One region of the Pseudoalteromonas thalassia genome, then DNA from elsewhere that is predicted to be linked to it. Evidence: predicted binding sites of a transcription regulator. Region 1 holds the regulator's gene; each other region holds the start of a gene.
What was found. The regulator sigma-54, encoded in region 1, starts transcription at its own class of promoters, with help from an activator protein. The targets are predictions, from matches to a motif close to GTTGGCACGNNNNTNGNNT.
Positions count from the first base shown of each region.

Region 2: a site for sigma-54 is predicted at 1,714-1,732, ahead of AAEU31_RS00745 (flagellar basal body rod protein FlgF). Genes of this name have one in related genera too.
Region 3: a site for sigma-54 is predicted at 1,468-1,486, ahead of flgJ (flagellar assembly peptidoglycan hydrolase FlgJ). Genes of this name have one in related genera too.
Region 4: a site for sigma-54 is predicted at 2,066-2,084, ahead of AAEU31_RS06270 (EF-hand domain-containing protein). Genes of this name have one in related genera too.

Region 1 covers NZ_JBMMUE010000012.1:41,738-45,020, forward strand. Annotated here, with positions in the region: gene rapZ (RNase adapter RapZ) at 1-377, opposite strand, end outside; gene ptsN (PTS IIA-like nitrogen regulatory protein PtsN) at 378-830, opposite strand; gene hpf (ribosome hibernation promoting factor) at 834-1,121, opposite strand; gene AAEU31_RS14400 (RNA polymerase factor sigma-54) at 1,148-2,644, opposite strand; gene lptB (LPS export ABC transporter ATP-binding protein) at 2,762-3,283, opposite strand, start outside.
Region 2 covers NZ_JBMMUE010000001.1:148,430-151,712, forward strand. Annotated here, with positions in the region: gene AAEU31_RS00735 (flagellar hook assembly protein FlgD) at 1-210, shown strand, start outside; gene flgE (flagellar hook protein FlgE) at 267-1,619, shown strand; gene AAEU31_RS00745 (flagellar basal body rod protein FlgF) at 1,768-2,532, shown strand; gene flgG (flagellar basal-body rod protein FlgG) at 2,554-3,283, shown strand, end outside.
Region 3 covers NZ_JBMMUE010000001.1:151,930-155,212, reverse strand. Annotated here, with positions in the region: gene flgK (flagellar hook-associated protein FlgK) at 1-460, opposite strand, end outside; gene flgJ (flagellar assembly peptidoglycan hydrolase FlgJ) at 474-1,430, opposite strand; gene AAEU31_RS00760 (flagellar basal body P-ring protein FlgI) at 1,636-2,730, opposite strand; gene flgH (flagellar basal body L-ring protein FlgH) at 2,743-3,283, opposite strand, start outside.
Region 4 covers NZ_JBMMUE010000004.1:15,246-18,528, reverse strand. Annotated here, with positions in the region: gene AAEU31_RS06290 (amidohydrolase) at 1-752, opposite strand, end outside; gene AAEU31_RS06285 (EF-hand domain-containing protein) at 845-1,078, opposite strand; gene AAEU31_RS06280 (EF-hand domain-containing protein) at 1,083-1,316, opposite strand; gene AAEU31_RS06275 (hypothetical protein) at 1,568-1,795, opposite strand; gene AAEU31_RS06270 (EF-hand domain-containing protein) at 1,805-2,032, opposite strand; gene AAEU31_RS06265 (sensor histidine kinase) at 2,343-3,283, shown strand, end outside.

The DNA of each region.
Region 1 (3,283 bases):
AGTACATCCAGTAATACTCTTTCTTGCTTAATTGCTAAATCGAGTGGCAGCGAGTCAATCGATAGAGGATGTAAGCGTCGCGTTTCAGAAAAGCGTTTGATCAGAGTTTGGTCATCACTGTCTAAATAGAACAGTGTTGGGTTTGCAAAACCTGGCAGGTATTCAAGAATATCATTAAACTCTTGCTGCTCTTTCGGTAAGTTACGCACATCTATGCTGACTGCTATTTTGTCATAGTTGTCTGAAACGCTACGAACAAGCGAAGGTAATAAGTTGACTGGGATATTATCAACACAGTAGTAACCCAAGTCTTCAAGTACACGTAAAGCGACCGATTTACCTGAGCCTGAGCGACCGCTGATGATAATTAATTCCATTTATGCCTCTGCTGATATGACCTGAAACAGTTCGTGGTCTGTTTTGGCGCTACGTAACTGTTTACAAAACTCTTTATCTTTTAGTCTATCAGCAATTGTCGATAAGGTCTTTAGGTGAAGTTGGCTGTCTCCATCTGGTACGATGAGTGCAACGAAAATATCCACAGGTCGGTTATCAATTGCGTCAAAATTGATTGGGGATTCACTCACTATGACAAATGCCTTTGGTTGCTCTGCACCACTCATGCGGCCATGTGGAATAGCAATGCCACGACCAATACCTGTACTGCCTAATTTTTCTCTATTGAGTAAGGCATCAAGGACGTCTTGTTGAGATAAATGAGGAAGCTGCTGGTGAGCCAGCTCGCTGATATATTCAAGGATTCTTTTTTTGCTATTAAAAAGGACCGCAGCTTTGCTGCAGTCCTGGTTAGTAAGTGAACTAAGTTTCATAATTTAGTGTCGAGCTAATTTCTCTTTGTGTTTAATGACTTGACGATCTAGTTTATCGATTAGCGAGTCAATGGCTGCATACATATCTTGGTGTGCAGTTGAGGCAAAGAGCTCGCCTCCATTTACATGTAAAGTTGCTTCTGCTTTTTGGCTTAATTTTTCTACATCTAGAATGACATGTACATTATTAATGTGGTCAAAATGCCTTTCTAGTTTTGCAAACTTGCTGTTTACATAGTCTCTTAATGAATCAGTGATTTCTACATGACGACCAGTTAAATTTAGTTGCATAAGCATTTTCCTTCTATGTAAAACGTCTAAATCAAACTCTTACGCTGATTAGACGGAGGTATCGCTAGAGACTCTCGATATTTTGCAATTGTGCGTCTAGCTACTTTAATTCCTTGCTCAGCCAATATATCTGCAATTTTACTATCACTCAATGGTTTAGCTGAGTTTTCTGCAGCGATAAGCTTTTTGATCAAAGCGCGAATTGCTGTTGATGAACACTCACCACCGTTTTCTGTGCTGACATGGCTTGAGAAGAAATATTTCAACTCAAAAATCCCGCGAGGGGTGTGCATGTATTTTTGTGTTGTAACACGTGAAATTGTCGATTCATGCATTTCGACCATTTCTGCGACATCGTTCAGCACCATTGGTTTCATGGCTTCTGGGCCATGTTCAAAAAATGCTTGTTGTTGCTGTACGATACAATTGGTCACTTTTAAAAGTGTATCGTTACGGCTCTCTAAGCTTTTAATAAACCATTTAGCTTCTTGTAAATGAGAGCGAATAAACTGGCTATCGCTGCTCGATTTTACTGAGCGTGACATAGCTGCATATTGGCTATTCACTCTAATTTTTGGCATACAATCTGGGTTTAGTTCAACGACCCAACGACCTTTAACTTTTTTAACCGATACATCGGGTATAACGTACTCAGACTCTTCGCGAACTATGCTGTCTGCTGGCTTAGGGTTTAAGCTGTGGATCAGCGTCATTACTTCTTTTAGTTCGCTTTCTTTAAGCTTAGTCTTTTTCATCAAAGTGCGATAGTCGCGACTTGCTAATAATTCAATATGCTCAGATAAAACCATTTTAGTTTCAGCTAAATACGGCGTACTCGCATCGAATTGGCGAAGCTGGATACATAAGCACTCTTGTAAGCTACGGGCACCAATCCCTACTGGATCAAACAACTGTATTCTCTTTAAGACCGCTTCGACTTCATCTAGTTCGATTTCTTCTTCATCATTATTTTGATTAAAACTTTCGACTATGTCTTCGCAGCTAACAGTTAAAATACCTGAGTCATCAATTGCCTCTACGATGGCGACAGCGATCGCTTCATCGGTTGGGCTAAATGGTGTGAGTTGTAATTGCCACATAAGGTATTCATGGAGGGTTTCAGTCGATGCACCTTGATAAATTGACTCATCTTCTGGCATTGGACCTGATGATGTTGATGGGGCTGCACTCATGTACTCATCCCATGTCACATCCATAGCTAAATCGTCACTAACGGTGTCTTTGTTAAGGGCATCGCTGCTTTCTTGTTCGTACTCACTCGGCGCTTCTTCGGCCGATGCACTTAGCTGAGTATCATCAGATTCAGCTTTTTGCTCGTTCTTACCAATGTTTTCATCGTTGTAATCTGCTTCTTCCACTTCAAGCAGAGGGTTACTATCAAGTGCTTCTTGAATTTCTTGCTGGAGATCCAATGTACTAAGCTGCAGCAAGCGAATTGCTTGTTGCAGTTGTGGAGTCATTGTAAGTTGCTGGCCCATGCGCAGCTGTAATGATTGCCTCATGTATCCCTAACAATCCTTTTATGTGTTATCGACACCTGTGCAGTCACAGGTAAATTTATATCGATTTATTGTCATTGTTATTTAGTTTAGCAGATGCGCTAGATGGTGGCTTATTGGTTATAGCCTGAATTGCTCACCTAGATACACATCGCGTACGGTTTGGTCAGCTAAAACATGCTCAGGTGTTCCTGATGCAATTAGCTCCCCATGAGAAACAATGTAGGCTTTTTCACAAACATCAAGGGTTTCTCTAACATTATGGTCAGTGATTAATACACCAATACCACGATTTTTTAAGTGTTCAATAATTTTCTTTATATCTAACACTGAAATAGGATCAACACCAGCAAAAGGCTCATCTAACAAGATAAATTTAGGGTTTGCGGCTAATGCCCGAGCAATTTCTACGCGACGACGCTCGCCCCCAGATAAGGCCATACCTTGACTATCACGAATATGCTGAATACTAAATTCATCAAGTAAGTTGTTGAGTGTTTCTTCTCGGCCTTGTTTATTTAAATCTTTACGCGTTTCTAAAATAGCCATTAGGTTTTGATAAACCGTTAACTTTCTAAAAATAGATGACTCTTGTGGTAGGTAACCAATCCCTAAACGTGCTCGGCTATGCATTGGCAAAAG
Region 2 (3,283 bases), on a different contig from region 1:
GAGTGGGATGGTAAAAATGACGATGGAGAGCTTTTGCCTCCAGGCGAATACGAAGTTAAAGCTGAAGGATTCCAAAATGGTGACTATAGCAGTCTACCTTTAGCGACTTTCAAAAATATTGAAAGCGTTAATATCAATGGATCTAGCGGCATTATTATTAATACTAAAGAAGGCGCGGTTAGGCTAACTGATGTTGCAGAAATCGCTTAATTACACAGATTAACTAGTTAGCCTAGTGCTACAGATTGACACTTTAGAGGTGACTTATGAGCTTCAATATTGCATTAACCGGCCTTGCTGCCGCGCAAAAAGACTTAGATGTAACAGCAAACAATATTGCTAACGTTAACACCACAGGCTTTAAAGAGTCTCGTGCTGAGTTTGCTGATGTGTACGCATCATCAGTATTTAGCTCAGGTAAAACTAAAAATGGTGACGGTGTAAGAACTACAATGGTGGCACAACAATTCCACCAAGGTTCATTATCTTTCACTAATAACTCACTGGACTTAGCAATTACTGGTGAAGGCTACTTTGCCATGGCAAATGACCTAGGTGCACAAGATTTTACATATACTCGTGCTGGTGCGTTCAAACTGAATAAAGACAACTTTATTGTGGATGCTAGCGGAAACTACTTACAAGGTTTCCCTGTTGATGAAGCAACGGGTGATACAACTTCTGTTAGTTTAAGCACATCTTCTGCGCTACAAATTCCTGATGCATCAGGTTCTCCACGCGCTACGACCAATGTTTATTCGTCGTTTAACTTAGATTCGCGTGCATTAACGCCAGCAGTTACACCATTTGACCCAGAGACAAGTGCATCGTACAACAGTTCAACATCAACAACGGTGTATGATTCTTTAGGTGAGCCACACATTTTACAGTTCTTCTTTGTTAAAACTGACGCAGCAGTGACTGGTAATGACAATGAATGGCAAGTGTTTGCAACACTTGATGAAAAGCCGTTTGCTGCTAATGGTACTGAGCAAACTGCGTCGCCATACACACCTATTTCAACTTTTCAGTTTGACTCAAGTGGTTTACCTCAAAGCACTGATGGGACTGCAAATACTGATGCAACGTTTAATCCATTAACAATACCTTCAGGCGGTATATCTGGTTTATTATCTAACGGTGCGAGTTTCCCTGATGATGTAAACATCAATTGGCGCGATGAAGCTGGTACAACGAATAAAATACCGACTCAATATGCAAGTAACTTTGAAGTGAAAGCGCTAGAGCAAGATGGTGCGACTGTAGGTCGTCTATCAGGTATTGATATTGGTACAGATGGTAAAATCGTTGCTTCTTACAGTAATGGTGATACTTCATTCTTAGGCCAAGTGGCAATGGTGCGCTTTTCTAACTCACAAGGTTTACAGCAAGTGGGTAACACGGCATGGAAGAAAAGCTTAACCTCAGGTGAGCCAATTGCCGGTGAACCAGGTTCAGGTACATTAGGTTCAATTAACTCATCAGCTCTTGAGCAGTCAAACGTCAACTTAACAAGTGAACTTGTTGATTTGATCAGTGCTCAACGTAACTTCCAAGCAAATTCACGTGCATTAGAAGTTAACTCAACACTACAACAAAACATCCTACAGATCCGTTAATCTTAACGGCTCTGAGCTTAATCCGACACGAAGGCTGCTCCCTCAATTGGCAGCCTTTTTCATTTTTACCATCCTATTTATGCGTCAATTTTACTTTGGCACTTTTATTGCATTTCTTTAGTTATCGTATTTTTAGTGAGTCAATGTTATGGACAAAATGGTCTACATTGCCATGTCTGGTGCCAAGCAAAGCTTGCGTGGTCTTGAGTTAAAGGCTAACAACCTTGCTAATGCAAACACCACTGGCTTTAAAGCTGATTTTGCACAAGCGCGTTCCATGCAGGCTTTTGGTGAAGGCTTGCCATCACGTGTGTTTGCGATGCAAGAGCGTCCTGGTTCAAATATGGAATCGGGTGGATTCGTTGAGACAGGCCGAGAGCTTGATATTGCCATGAGCGACCGTGGTTGGCTCAGTGTGCAAGATGCATCAGGTAACGAAGCTTATACCAAAACAGGCACACTAAACATCACACCTGACGGCGCATTGATCACCAGCCATGGCCGTCAAGTTATTGGCGAGGGCGGGCCTATTATCTTGCCTTTGCCAATTGAGAAGGTTGAGTTTAGCGAAGATGGCGCGATCCAAGTGCGCCCGCAAGGTGCACCTGCCAACTTTTTAGAAGTGGTTGACCGCTTAAAAGTGATCGAAGCTGATAACACTCAGCTTGAAAAAGGTAATGACGGTTTATTTAGACCAAAAGAAGATATGTTGGTCAATGATCTTTGTGGGTTCTGTGATATTTCACCCAATGTAAAAGTACTGTCAGGTACGCTTGAAATGTCGAACGTTAATCCAGTCCATGAAATGGTCGACATGATCAGCAACCAACGCCAATTTGAATTACAAGTTAAATTGATGAAAACAGCCGAAGAGCTTGATGAGCGTCAAGATCAGCTGTTACGCATTGTTTAAGATGACTGAGAGGGTAGAGTTATGAATCCAGCATTGTGGATTAGTAAAACCGGGCTTGACGCCCAGCAAACCGATATTTCGGTGATCTCAAATAATCTCGCGAATGCCAGCACGGTCGGTTACAAAAAAAGCCGCGCCGTATTTGAAGATTTACTATATCAAAACATTAATCAACCAGGTGGTCGTTCGTCTCAAGATACTGAAATGCCATCAGGTTTAATGCTTGGTGCTGGCGCTAAGGTTGTAGCAAACCAAAAGAACTTTTCGCAAGGTAATATGTTAACGACCGAAAACTCACTGGACTGGATGATTTCAGGCCCAGGTTTTTTTGAAGTACAGCTACCTGACGGCAATATTGCTTACTCACGTAATGGTCAATTTACGACAGATGAAGACGGTCGTATCGTAACTTCAGGTGCGGGTTTCCCGTTGCAACCTGAAATGAATGTGCCAAATGATGCGCAATCAATTACGGTGTCACAAGATGGCGAAGTATCTGTTCGTGTAGCAGGTCAGGCAGAAAATGTGGTAATTGGTCAGCTCACTATAACAGACTTCATCAATCCATCGGGTCTTGAGCCAATGGGGCAAAACTTATACACAGAAACAGCTGTAAGTGGCGCACCAGTGCAAGGTAATCCGGGTATTGATGGTTTAGGTACTGTGGTACAAGGTTCGCTTGAAACGTCAAATGTAAATGTAACAGAAGAGCTGGTTAATCTGATTGAAACGCAACGAATTTATGAAATGA
Region 3 (3,283 bases), on a different contig from region 1:
ATTGTTCATTCACAACCGCTTTTTGATCAACCACGATGCTCGATAACCTATCCATCTGATCAATCAAGTTCTGTGCATCAGTCATTACTAGTGAACGAGCGACTCTTGACGAAGGCTGATTTAAGCTTTCTTGTACGTTGTTAAAAAACGAGTTGATACTGGTCGATAAACTATTTGATTCTTCTGAAAACAGGCTATCTACTCGGCTTGCTTCAGTTACAAACTGATCAAAAAATGCCTTATTTGAGGTATCACGATTTAATTGCTTTTGGGCAAACTCATTTAACAAGCGATACGTTTCGCCACGACCCACTTGGTTGTCGATCATGGTTGTGAACTCAGTGCGTTCACGCACATAGCCTTCAGTATTCACATTCGCTATGTTTTTACTGGTGGTTTGTAAAAGCTCAGAATTCGCTCTTACACCCGCATTAGCAATGTCATATAAGCTAAATGACATGAGGGTTTACTCCTTAACGTACCAATGAAGCAGCGACACTTTGAAGCTCAACACGCTTCAGCACCTGCTTTATTTTATCGGCATAATTTGGATCAGTTGCATAGCCTGCTTTTTGTAACGAATCTAAAAAGGCAGCAGGTTCTGCAGTGTTTTTTAGTGCTTCTTCGTAACGTGGGTTTTCATTTAAGAAGTCAACGAAGTCATTCACACTGTCTTTAATTGATTGATATGCGCGGAAACTTGCTTGTTTTTTAACAGGCACGCCTTGTTCAAACTCAAGGGTAAGCTTACTTGCTTTATCACCTTGCCAACGCTGATCTGATTTAATATTGAATAAGTTGTTACTGCTTGTACCATCCGCTTTGCTGATGATGTGTTTACCCCAACCCGTTTCAAGTGCGGCTTGAGCAACCATAACCGCCGGATTCAGGCCAATCTTTTGTGCAGCATTTTTGGCATGTTCCCAGATAGAACTAATAAACGATTCAGCATCGTCAAAACGATTATTAGCCTGCTCATTTAGCTCAGTATCTGTAACCGATTTAGTTTGAGCATTAGCATCATCTTGCCCTCTTGCTCGTTTATCACTATCAAACTCAGTCGTCGTTCTTAGTACTGAGCCTGGGGTAAACTGTTTACCGTCTGGTGATAACTGCTGAACGATTAAATCAGCTAAGCCTAGCGAGCCATTCGACGACAACTCGACTGAAAGCTGTTGGTCATGCATTTCTTCAAAGAACTTCACGCCACTTGAATTAAATGGGCTATCTTTATCTTCGAATGCCTCATTGGCTTTACGCATACTTTTAAGCAGCATTTGCGTAAAGATAGATTCGAATTGTGCCGCCGCTTTTTTCAGCGCCTCTTTTGACGCATCGCTAGAGGCATCACTTTTCAGGGCACTTTGACGTAGTGAGTCTAAGTTACCTAAATCAAAAAAGTTTTGCTTGTCGAGATGATTAGTATCCATCAGCTTTTTGACACAATAGTTAATAATGCAAATTAAAATGCAAAAATTGCGCCAATAAAAATCTTTAGAAATGAATAGCTAATAAGTGATATTGGTTTTGACTTACTTTAAAACAATAGTTTTAGCTAATGCTTGAAGAGTGAAAGATATAAAAAGTGCTAAAAGATATGAAAACAAAAAAACGCGCCCTAGAGCGCGTTTTAATTTAAATGATAACCAGTTGCCCGTTTATCGCCCCCGCTTCTTTTAAAGCTTCAAGTATTGCCATTAAGTCACCCGGTGCAGCCCCAACCTCATTGATTGCGCGTACGAGATCATCAAGATTAACACCTGGATTAAATACAAAAGCACGTGAGTCATCTTCATTCACATCAATAATGCTTTGATTGGTAACTGTGGTTTCACCCTCACTTAACGCATTTGGCTGCGATACATTTTGCTGCTCAGCGATCGTCACCGTTAATCCACCATGCGTAATAGCCGCAGGCTGTAGCTTCACGTTTTTGCCAATCACAATGGTACCGGTACGAGAGTTAACGATAATTTTCGCTGCCGTGTCTGCAGGTTTAAACTCTAAGTTTTCAAGAGTAGACAAATAAGCAACACGTTGAGACGCATCTCGCGGTGCTAACACGCGTACTGAGGCTGCATCGATTGCCTGGGCACTATCAGGGCCCACTAAATCGTTAATGGTTTGCTCTAAGCGCTTTGCTGTTGTGAAATCTGGACGATTTAAATTAAAAGTAATGTAATCGCCTTGCATAAACGGGCTTTTAATAGCACGTTCTACAATTGCACCATTTGGAATACGACCTACTGTTGGTGTGTTAATAATAACTCGGCTACCATCAGCACCTTCAGCACCTAGACCGCCCACAACTAAGCTGCCTTGTGCAATCGCATAAGTATTGCCATCAACCCCTTTTAAGAAGGTTTGTAATAAAGTACCGCCACGTAAACTGCCCGCACTACCTATAGACGAAACCGTAATATCAATAGTTTGCCCAGGCTTTCTAAACGCTGGAAGCTCGGCGTGCACTGCCACCGCTGCGACATTCTTTATTTTGGGTTTTAAGCTATCAGGTAAAGTGATACCAAAGCCATTTAGCATGGCTTTAAAGCTTTGTTGTGTGAACCGGCTTTGCTCACCAGTGCCTGGCAAACCAACAACAAGGCCATAGCCTACCAACTGGTTAGAGCGTACACCCTCAACCATAGACACATCTTTAACTCGCTCAGCTTGAGCAGAAAACTGCAGGCTGATTAAGCAAAGAGCAATAATGTATTTAAACCCATTCATGACTTTGTTCCTCTAAAATGGGAAAAGCGAACTGCTAAAGAATCGAGAAAGCCAGCCAGCACTTTGTGTTTCTTGCATTTGCCCTTTACCAGAATATTGTATACGTGCATTCGCTATACGGTTTGACGTGACTGTATTACTTGCTGAGACATCTTCTGGACGAACTAACCCTTCCAAACGAATAAACTCTTCACCGGTATTTAACGTGAGCCACTTTTCACCACGGATCACTAAGTTTCCATTAGGTAAAACGCGCATCACATTGACAGAGATATCACCAAATAGACTATTCGATTGATTCGACTTTGAGTCACCTTTAAATGATGACCCTGAACCAATGCCAAATTGAATGCTGTCACCACCAATGTTAACCGGATTTCCACCTAATCCAATTACAGGGTCTAAGTTAGCATCTGTTTCTTTATCGGTTTCGGTTTTTGCTGCTTTGGTTGCTTGCGTTGACTCTTGCAATTTAACAGTGATGATATCGCCAGCACGCAGTGCCTTTTTATCAGAGTACAAATCGTTTGATGTATAGCTATCAAACAAAGAC
Region 4 (3,283 bases), on a different contig from region 1:
TGCTTATATACTTGCCATGTATCATAATCGATACCAGCATCATGGGTTGAGGTGATCCCCAAACTTAGTAAATGCTCACCAGCATTGTCTAATGCTGTATTAATGCTGGCATGGCTTACTTTTGGTACATGCTTTGTAATAAGCGTTTCGGCTTTATCAATAAATACGCCTGATGGCTCACCTGAAGTCAGTTTGATGATTTCTCCCCCAGCAGGTGAATCGGTGGCTGCAGATATCCCAGCTAATTCAATTGCTTTTGAGTTAACCCAGACCGCATGGCCGTCAACCCGAGAAAGTACCACGGGTTTATCTTTTACATATTTGTCTAAATCAGCAGCGGTTGGAAACTGTCCGCCAGGCCATTGCTCTTGGTTCCAGCCGCGACCAATGATCCAGCCTTGTTTATCTTTAGCAAATTCAGTCAGCATTTTGCCAACCTCATCTGCTGAACGGGTATTTCTGACATCAAGTTGAGACAGATTATTACCTAAACCAATCACATGACCATGAGCATCGACTAAACCAGGTAAAAGAGTGGCTTGTTTACCATCAATAGTAGTAGCGTCAGGGAAGCTTTTTTTAATCGAGTCATCGCCAGTTTTTACGACTTTACCGTCTTTAAAAACCAGTGCTGAAAAGTGTTGGGTTTCACCTTGGTAGGTCGGTGTATAACCATTTACATTGTAGATAACTGTGGTGTTGGCAAAACAACTCAGTGAAGCTGTTGCCAGTAGGCTGATGATAAGTTTCATAATCTTTTAATTATTTTTTTAATGTATGAAAACAGTATCAGAGTTGCAGTAAACTGCAACTCACAGAAGAAAATTTCGACTAAAAATAACGGCTATTTACTGGCATAAGCCTTGTATTCTGAGAGAGATAGCTTGTTATCTTTATTATTATCGTAATTACTAAACCGAGACCATAAAGCTGGATCTCGAGCAGATTCTGAGCGGCTCAAGAAGCCATCTTCATTACGGTCTAGTTGTTTAAATTTTTCACCAATACTATCTGCAGCGACACTGATTGTACTAAATACGCAACACATTGCGAGGCTGGCAAAGGTTAATTTTGACATTGCTTTAACTCTTATTTGTTAAGTAGTGTTTAAATTCAAGAAGCGATATTTGTTGATCTTTATTTTCATCCCACTGCGCCATATGCTTTTTTAAATGCGGTTGAGATGAAAGTTCTTCCAAAGATAAAAAGCCGTTTTTATCTTTATCTAGGTGATCAAAGCGTTGTTTTACATCCAATGCTAAGCTGTTGAAGCTTATAGTAATTAAGGTACATGAAGCAAGCCAGAAAATTCTCATAATTACTCTCCTTTATTAGGGCGCGCTGCCCTTCGGGTTCTTCCTAGGGGCGATTAACTCTTTGTTGCTCGATTTTTACTTAGCCCACTAGGTTACAAATCTCGCGCTGCGATTGAATCGTCCCTAGAGTGAACAAATTTTAATCCACAAAGGTCAACACGCTTTGGTAAAAGTGCTTGCCATAATTTAAGTCCCAAAATTTAAATCCGTTTACACATTCCCTCTGGGATTATGGCAAGCACTTTAAGCCGTTAAGGTTTGAATTTCTCAAACTCTTGTTCAGACAGAACTTGATCGCCGTTTTCATCCAGATCGGTAAATTGCTTAAGTAAGTTATCGTGTTTGGTTGCTTCAGTTAATGAAATTTCGCCATCGGCATTGGTATCAAATTTCGCAAAACGCACATCCATTTGCGATGCTAAAACGGTGGCACTTATAACTAAAAACATCAACGAGAATGCTGCAAAAAGTTGTTTCATCACACACTCCTAATTAATAAATGATTTAAACTCTGCAAATGAAATTTGACCATCTTGATTGCTATCAATTTGAGTGAAGTTTCCATGTAATAAAGCGTCTTCAGAAGCTTCAGCATCACTCAAAAAACCATTGCTATCTTTATCTAATTCATTGAATGTATCTTTTAAATCAAATGCATTACTGCTCATTGAAATTACACTCAACAGCACGGCTAGTGTGTAGGTCCTCGTTTTCATTTGGTGTCCTAATAAACTTATTTGTAAGTGCTAATACAATAACTGTGCCAACTTTTATTCTTCTTTTTTATCAATGATTTATGTTATTTTACTGTTATTGGGAACGAAATAGTTACAGAGTAATGTGTCTTTTTTGCAACGTAATTATTGGTTTTTATTTTTTTTCTTAATTTTCAATTAGTTGTATTGTTGCAAAATAGCAACGTTGCGCCTGATTTAGGCAGTAAGTTGTCTTTTTTCAGTTCGGATTCAGCGAGTGTCTAAGTTCATTCACGAATAATGAATGCCAGCGTTTCTTATGAGGGTAAGTATGCAAAGTAGCATAGTAATTAAGTGCAAACAGTGTTTAAGCTGGCGACCAAGCCTAATTGGTCAGTTTGTATGTAGTATTTTACTTTCCTTATTACCATTGTGTTTAGTGGTGATTTTGTTTTTAAACGCACTGAATAAACAGCTGGCTGTTACGCAAGAAATTGTGGGTGATAATGATGAAATCACAAAGGTATTTAACAATTTAAAGCAAGACTTAAATAGCCTTGAAAGAGCAACGCGGCAAAATTGGGTACTCAAGAGTGAATCTTTAGATACATTAATTGAAAATAAGTGGAGTTCATCAATTCAGCGTATTGATGAACTGAACTTTTTAAGTCCTACGGCTGATTATATTTTGCAGTGGCGTCAATTAGCTGAGGTACTGCAATTTGCACAGCAGCATCTTTTATTTGAACAAAAGCAAGATGGTGAGTTATTTGCCCCCGCAAGTAAGTTAATTAGTGAGCAAACCAATTGGCTTAGAGAGCAAAACGAATTACGTATAACTAAAAACCAGCAGCAATTAAAAGCATTGCAAACATCTTTTATTAACTGGTTAGTAGCACTTATTCCTTTGACTCTACTTGTAGGCGGAGGGTTTTTATGGCGGATCAGTGGTCGTCTACGAGAGCTAACGAGCGTGATTGATAAGCTAGGTCAAGGCCATTGGCAGCAAAAAATAAATGTCCGAGGCTCGTCTGAGTTAGTTGAACTTGGCAACAAACTAGAATGGGTTCAAGCGCAGTTGTATATGTTGGAGCAGCAAAAAGATACGTTTTTGCGTCATGTAACTCATGAATTAAAGACCCCACTTGCTTCAATGGTTGAAGGAACTGATCTATTAACAGATGAAATTGTTGGCCCTATTAATGATGAGCAAAAAGCAGTCCTTGAGCTAATCACCCAAAGCATGGTGCGACTTAGAGCAATGATAGAAAG